DNA from 2 places in the Paenibacillus sp. FSL H7-0357 genome. Region 1 is predicted to be linked to the other one. Evidence: a T-box and tRNA genes for the amino acid it is inferred to sense, from the RefSeq annotation. Region 1 holds a T-box; the other holds one or more tRNA genes.
What was found. The T-box of region 1 lies ahead of H70357_RS27230 (arginine--tRNA ligase). A T-box ahead of a tRNA ligase gene usually reads a tRNA of that ligase, here a tRNA-Arg.

Region 1 (3,405 bases):
TCCAGTTGGGCCGGGAAATCCGGCACCGCAGCTGGTTCTGATGCCCCATCCGCTGCCCCATCCGCCGCCAGTACCGCTCTCGCCGCCGTATTTACCGCCATTGCATCCGTCTTCAACGTTGCAGCTGCCGCTGCTCCCAATACGGCTCCTGCCTCCATTCCAGCGGCTTTACTGAGCACACTGCCCGCACGCGCATAGGTATACATCAGGTATACGCCGGTATTGCCGGAAATCTCGGTCGCCTGCTTGAAATCAAACACAATCTCCGTCCCCAGATTGAAACGCAGCAGATAGTAACGGATTGCAGCTGTGGCGATCAGCCGGCTGGACAGGCCGTTTTTGTCGGAGCGGGTGGCTTCAATGGTGTTCTCCATGAGCTGGACCAGCTCGGTGACCTTGATGCCGATGCCCTGACGGCCGGACATGGCGTAAGAGGTTTTGCCGTCCGAGGTATCGATCCCCAGTTCAGCGGCGGAAGCCGGACTAAGAGAAACCACGCCATAGCTTACATGATGAAGCTTCCCGGCTTGCCCGGCATATCCCAATACCTCTAAAGCCTGCTTCACCATCGCCTGCGGATACTCCTGCCGGTAATCAATGACGTTAACCACCATATCTGCCTCTCCAAAAGGCATCTGCTGTCCACTTGGACCCGTCGTCCAAACGCCTGCATTAAACTCGCTGTAGGAGAAGTTTTTGTCCAGCAGTCCGAATTTCCAGAGATGATAGGCGATGTCCTTGGCGGTGTAGGTCAAAATCCCGTTCGAGCGCACCAGCACCTTATCTTTCTGATGTTCCTCTGAATCCGCCCCTGTGCCTTCTGTTGCCGATTGCTTCAGAATCCAGCATCCCGCCAGCTTGCCCTCGGTTTCCTGAACAAAAACGGCTGTCTGTTCCAGCAGCGCAAAAGCAGAGGACCAAAATCCCTCTTTTAAAATACTGCTCTCCCACACCAGCAAATCGTAGGTGATGCCGAAGTTTTTCATTTCCTCAACATGTTCTCTCACAATCCGTTCAGCCACAAGGCTGCCGAGCCAAGCGGTATTGCCGTTTCCTTCTTCCAATGCGTGGAGAATCTCCGTCCGTTTATGGATCGTCTCAGGATGCAACGCATATTCCTTATTGATTCCGGCGTAGATATCCCAGCAATAATCACCGAAGCGGACATGATCACCTGCGAGCGGCACATTCATTAGCCCGACCACCGTATCTGCCAGCTGATTGCCAAGGTCATCCACATAGTTGTGAACTTCCACGTTGTAACCTGTTTTTTTCAAAATCCTAACCAGCGCATCTCCAATACAGGAGTTTCTCAGATGTCCAATATGCATTGATTTGTTTGGGTTTACAGAAGTATGCTCAATGATCACCTTATTCCCGTTCCCTGGCGGCAGCTCAAAGCTGTGATTTGCCCACTCCTGCCAATCCACGTACATATTGATGAAGCCCGGAGCCGCAACCTCGATTCGCTGCAGCAATCCCTTGATCGCCTCCTCTTGCCCAAGCTCCGCTGTGATCAGCTCGGCAATAGCCATTGGGGCCTTGCGCAGGACTTTGGCCAGCTGCATGGCAATATTGCTGGAGTAGTCGCCGAAATCCGGATTAGCGGGCTGTTCAAGATCGATGGTTAAATGTTCTGGTGCGGCAGCGCTCAGGCTGCTGAATACCTGCTGGACGCTTTGTTCCAAGCTTGTTCTGATAAGTTGGCTTAACACGGGATGAACCTCCTTTAAAATTCTTGAAGCAGATTTGCGTTACATGTACTTAGCGGGCTAAAAAACATCAAAAAAAGCCCACGTCTCTAAAAGAGACGAGGGCTTTAGCGCTCGCGGTACCACTCTTGTTGCTAAACAACTTGGTTTAGCCACCTTACAGGTTAACGGTCTTCAGCCGGGGCTTCCTACTATCAGTTCAGAAGTCCATCTCCCGGGTGCGCTTCATTAACTGGCCTGTACCGGCTCTCACTCTTCCGGCTCGCTGGGGACTAGGGTCCAAGGCAACTACTTTCCCGTTCATCGATTGTATATTGATTTTTATCAGTATAGCGAATTTATGGAATAAATCAATAGCCGGTTGGCTTATTTAGAAATATCAATAAATCCTTCACCAAACACGTCGCGTACATCGTGGATCGTGACAAAAGCATTTTTGTCCTCAGCCCGTACGATTTTTTTGAGCATGGAAACTTCCTGCTTACTAATTACGATGTAAAGGACTTCCTTTTCTTCGCCGGTGTAATAGCCGTATCCCCGGAGCACCGTTACTCCGCGGTCCATAATCTCCGTAACCCGTACGGCAATGCTGTCATAGTGTGCCGAGATGATGGTCACCGCTTTTTTAGGATTCAAGCCCTCGATAATGAACTCCATGGCTTTGGTTCCGATATAGAGGATAACGAACGTAAACATCATCTTTTCGATACCAATGACGAAGGCGGACAGTGCGGCAACGATAAGGTCAAAGAACAGCAAGGCATAGCTGATATTCCAATCCCAATATTTATTGGCAAGACGAGCCAGAATTGTCGTACCTGCAGTCGTGCCGCCGACCCGGATGATCAGTCCAATCCCGACCCCGGCAAACAGACCCGCGAAAATAGCGTTAATCACCGGCTCATCCGAAGCGATCTGCCAGTTCTTGGTCAAGTACAGGAACAGGGAGTTAAAGGCAACAGCGATGATGGTATATCCCGTCGTTTTTTTATCCAGCAGCTTATAGCCGATGATCAGCAAAATCCCGTTCAAGATGATGCCGACCAGCGCAGGAGACCATTTCAGCAAATAATACAGAATGATCGATATTCCTGTCACGCCACCCTCACCAAAGTCATTGGGAATCACAAATAAATTGACTGCCAGCGCAAAAATAAATGCCCCGAGAAGCAGCATAACCATATCATGTACTCTTTTGTTCATACGATATACCTCCATGATTTTTAAAGCTCACACAAAAAAGCGATTAAAGGAAAAAATCATCCTTTAATCGCTTTGTAGCAAACATAAGTTGCGCAGCTCTTTTGATACTTTAATCATAACAAGCCTTATATGGGATGTAAATGATTTTAATTCAAGTAAGGAGTCCCGTTTCAATCGGAAGTGGGCGCAGCGGTAAGATCCTTAATATCCGTTGAACCAAAGATAAGCAGCGCAATTACAATGACCAGCAGGATCCCCCCGGCAAAATCTTCACCGTCAAAATTGTCCATACGTGCTAGGCCTCCCTTTATTCCTCCACTCAAGAGTTGTCTGATTTTTTCTTCAAAGCGGCCATGATCTCGTTCAAGGTCAGGCTGCTGTTGTCGTTGAGAAAGCTGACCAGTTTATCAACGTTGCTGTCGCTCAAATTGCCAAGTGATTTATATTTGCCAACCAGGCTGACAAGAAGCGAAGCGTCCGTGAACATCTG
Region 2 (3,405 bases), 150 kb from region 1:
GCCCATTAAAGCGGTACGCGAGCTGGGTTCAGAACGTCGTGAGACAGTTCGGTCCCTATCTGTCGTGGGCGCAGGAAATTTGAGAGGAGCTGTCCTTAGTACGAGAGGACCGGGATGGACGTACCGCTGGTGCATCAGTTGTTCCGCCAGGAGCATGGCTGAGTAGCTACGTACGGACGGGATAAGCGCTGAAAGCATCTAAGCGTGAAGCCCCCCTCAAGATGAGATTTCCCAATTAGTAAGACCCCTTGAAGACGACGAGGTAGATAGGTTGGAGGTGGAAGTGCAGCAATGCATGGAGCTGACCAATACTAATCGGTCGAGGGCTTATCCAACAGTAAGACGCAGATTTGTTTCGGATTCAGTTTTCAGGAATTAAGGTTCCTGAAGCATTTACGCTGTAAATGCCCGTTTGGTGGCGATAGCGGAGGGGTTCCACGCGTACCCATCCCGAACACGACCGTTAAGCCCTCCAGCGCCGATGGTACTTGGACCGAAGGGTCCTGGGAGAGTAGGACGCCGCCAAGCACAGAGACCACTGTTGATTTAATCAGCAGTGGTCTTTTGTTTATGCTACGCTTTGCCAATACTAGGAATGGAAAGAACTCAAGGGGAGACCATTAATGATCATATGGATTAATGGGGCGTTTGGATCGGGAAAGACGGAAACGGCTTATGCACTAAACCGCAGAATACCACAGTCTTTTGTGTTCGATCCGGAGAATGCAGGATATTACATCCGAGAGAGCATTCCGCACGAGATTTCCCAAGATGATTTTCAGGATCATCCTCTTTGGCGCGAAATAAACTATTCCATGCTAAAATACATAGACTCTCAGTACAGTGGAACTATTATTGTACCTATGACCATTACGGATTCCGGCTACTTTATGGAGATTGTTGGCAGACTAAGGCAAGAAGGCGTGGAGGTTCATCATTTCACCTTATGTGCTTCCCAGGAGACGCTGCTTAGAAGATTGAATAGCCGGGGGGACTCTAATAACTCTTGGCCCGCCCAACAGATTGAGCGATGTCTCAAGGGCCTTGGCCAGGAGATATTTCAATGCCACCTGAATAATGACCAGTTGACAGTTGAAGAGGTAGTAGAGGCTATAGCGTTGCAACTGGGTATCACCCTGTTACCCGCATAATTTCAGCTCTAATTATTGCAGATTAGCTAGCTTGAAGATCTTACTGAAAGAAATAAATTATAAAATCCTTATAAACTATTGCTATATAGTCTTATAATTGATATAATACTTTTTGTTGTCACAAAAGATAACTTTATTGTGGCCCGTTGGTCAAGGGGTTAAGACACCTCCCTTTCACGGAGGTAACATGGGTTCGAATCCCATACGGGTCATCAACTTTTTATCGAATTTCGCTGATAAAGATTGCTTTTATCAGAAGAATGTGTTAAGATCATTAAGTTGCTTCTTTCATTGGAGGCTTAGCTCAGCTGGGAGAGCATCTGCCTTACAAGCAGAGGGTCGGGGGTTCGATCCCCTCAGCCTCCACCAGAGGATTCCTTAAATAGCGGAATGTTGTGCTTCTGGGAAGATCAAAGAAATAAACACTTTTTACTGACGCGGGGTGGAGCAGCCCGGTAGCTCGTCGGGCTCATAACCCGAAGGCCGCAGGTTCAAATCCTGCCCCCGCAATTATTTGGAACCGTGGTGTAGTTGGCCTAACATGCCTGCCTGTCACGCAGGAGATCGCGGGTTCGAATCCCGTCGGTTCCGCCATTTATGGCACCGGGTTAGAATCTCAGCAATATCATACATACTGTGTGCGGACGTGGCTCAGCGGTAGAGCATCGCCTTGCCAAGGCGAGGGTCGCGGGTTCGATTCCCGTCGTCCGCTCCATAATATGCGCCCTTAGCTCAGCTGGATAGAGCGTTTGACTACGAATCAAAAGGCCGGGAGTTCGAATCTCTCAGGGCGCGCCATTTTTAATCTAATAATTAAATATACGCCGGCGTGGCGGAATGGCAGACGCGCTCGACTCAAAATCGAGTGGGAAACCGTGGAGGTTCGAGTCCTCTCGCCGGTATTAGCTAAAAGGCTTATGAAATTGTGGTTTACACAATTTCATAAGCCTTTTTTATATATTTTGATTGTCTGACTTATCGTTTTTGCAAAAAGAAACTTTTGGTCTCAATTTGAGATGGGCTTAAGGTTTGCAATTGTTAAATAATCACTATGACCGAGCCATTCCTGAACATCCTTAATGCAGACCCCATTGCATCATATTGAGATAGTCCAGGTAGTCCTTACAGTAAGAATCCTTGCAGAAGTGTCATCTTATCCTATTGTTGTTTAAGACGCAGTAGCAGTTCGTAGAAAGCGTCTACCAGTGGCAGCGCCCGCCGGCTTGCCTTATTCTTTGATCGACCCATCGCAATCGTGATTAACTTTCCATTAAGCTACCTTTCACAAATGCGCTGGGCAGGGCACCCGGAATAATCACCGGCGCATCCGCAGTCCTGTGGGTGCACCAGTGATTGACTGGAAAGCAGGAAGATGATAATGAGCAGCGGCGGCTTTTATCCCAATTCTGTCTGTGAATAATTCAGCTTGTATTCCTTGGGACTCATCCCTGTGTATTTGGAGAACACATGAGTGAAATAAGCAGGTGTCTCAATACCGACTGCTTCCGCGACTTCAAATACTTTACTCGCCGGATTCCTGAGTAATTTCTTGGCCATTTCAATCCGGTACTTGTTGATCGCGTCGATGATGGACTCGCCGGTTACTTTCTTGTAAAGGCGGCTGAGGTAGCTGCTGTTGATATGGATATGGTCCGCAATAATCTGCAGATTCAGGTTCTGGTTGTAATGCTCTCTTATAAATTTCTGGCATTCTATAACAATGTAATTGGGCTGCTTGTCATTAAATGCCACTGCCCTCGAGCAGCTTCGAATCAAGCGCTTTAAGGTGTCTGCCAACAACTGAATGCTCTTGCTCTCCTGGATTTGCTTATAAACCATGGATTGGCTTTCTTCCAACTCCGGTGCGAAGGGGTGGCTGGCGCTTAGCAAGCGGAAACAGTATGAACCGATAAGCAGACAAGCCACCTTTACATTCTCAATCGGCTCTTTGATACTCCTGTAGCTCTCAAGTAACTGATCCAGTTGTTTAATTGCCAGATCACTTTGTCCTTGTTGCAGATATTCAACAATTTGCTCTGCGGCATGATGGGGAGGAGCTCCGGGAGTGAGTGTCTGGTTAGTATGAGGCATATAAACAGCCACATAATTATCGCTGTAAAAGCTGCCTTGCAGCGCTTCTCTTGCCTCACGGTAAGCCTTTGACAGCGTCAGCACATCCCGGTGTATCAAACTGATGCCGATATTGAGATGGAATCGTCTAAAGTTCTCTGCCATGGCGAGAACTTCATTGCAA

Region 2: it encodes a tRNA-Arg, which carries the amino acid that the T-box ahead of H70357_RS27230 (arginine--tRNA ligase) is inferred to sense. The anticodon was not compared.

Annotation. Positions count from the first base shown of each region.
Region 1 covers NZ_CP009241.1:6,163,059-6,166,463, reverse strand. The annotation lists gene H70357_RS27230 (arginine--tRNA ligase) at 1-1,715, opposite strand, end outside; T-box leader at 1,804-2,025, opposite strand; gene H70357_RS27225 (YitT family protein) at 2,079-2,915, opposite strand; gene H70357_RS27220 (hypothetical protein) at 3,235-3,405, opposite strand, start outside.
Region 2 covers NZ_CP009241.1:6,016,192-6,019,596, reverse strand. The annotation lists rRNA gene H70357_RS26615 (23S ribosomal RNA) at 1-335, shown strand, start outside; rRNA gene rrf (5S ribosomal RNA) at 412-528, shown strand; gene H70357_RS26605 (AAA family ATPase) at 624-1,151, shown strand; tRNA gene H70357_RS26600 (tRNA-Glu) at 1,292-1,363, shown strand; tRNA gene H70357_RS26595 (tRNA-Val) at 1,445-1,520, shown strand; tRNA gene H70357_RS26590 (tRNA-Met) at 1,588-1,661, shown strand; tRNA gene H70357_RS26585 (tRNA-Asp) at 1,668-1,745, shown strand; tRNA gene H70357_RS26580 (tRNA-Gly) at 1,792-1,866, shown strand; tRNA gene H70357_RS26575 (tRNA-Arg) at 1,873-1,949, shown strand; tRNA gene H70357_RS26570 (tRNA-Leu) at 1,975-2,053, shown strand; gene H70357_RS26565 (response regulator) at 2,547-3,405, opposite strand, start outside.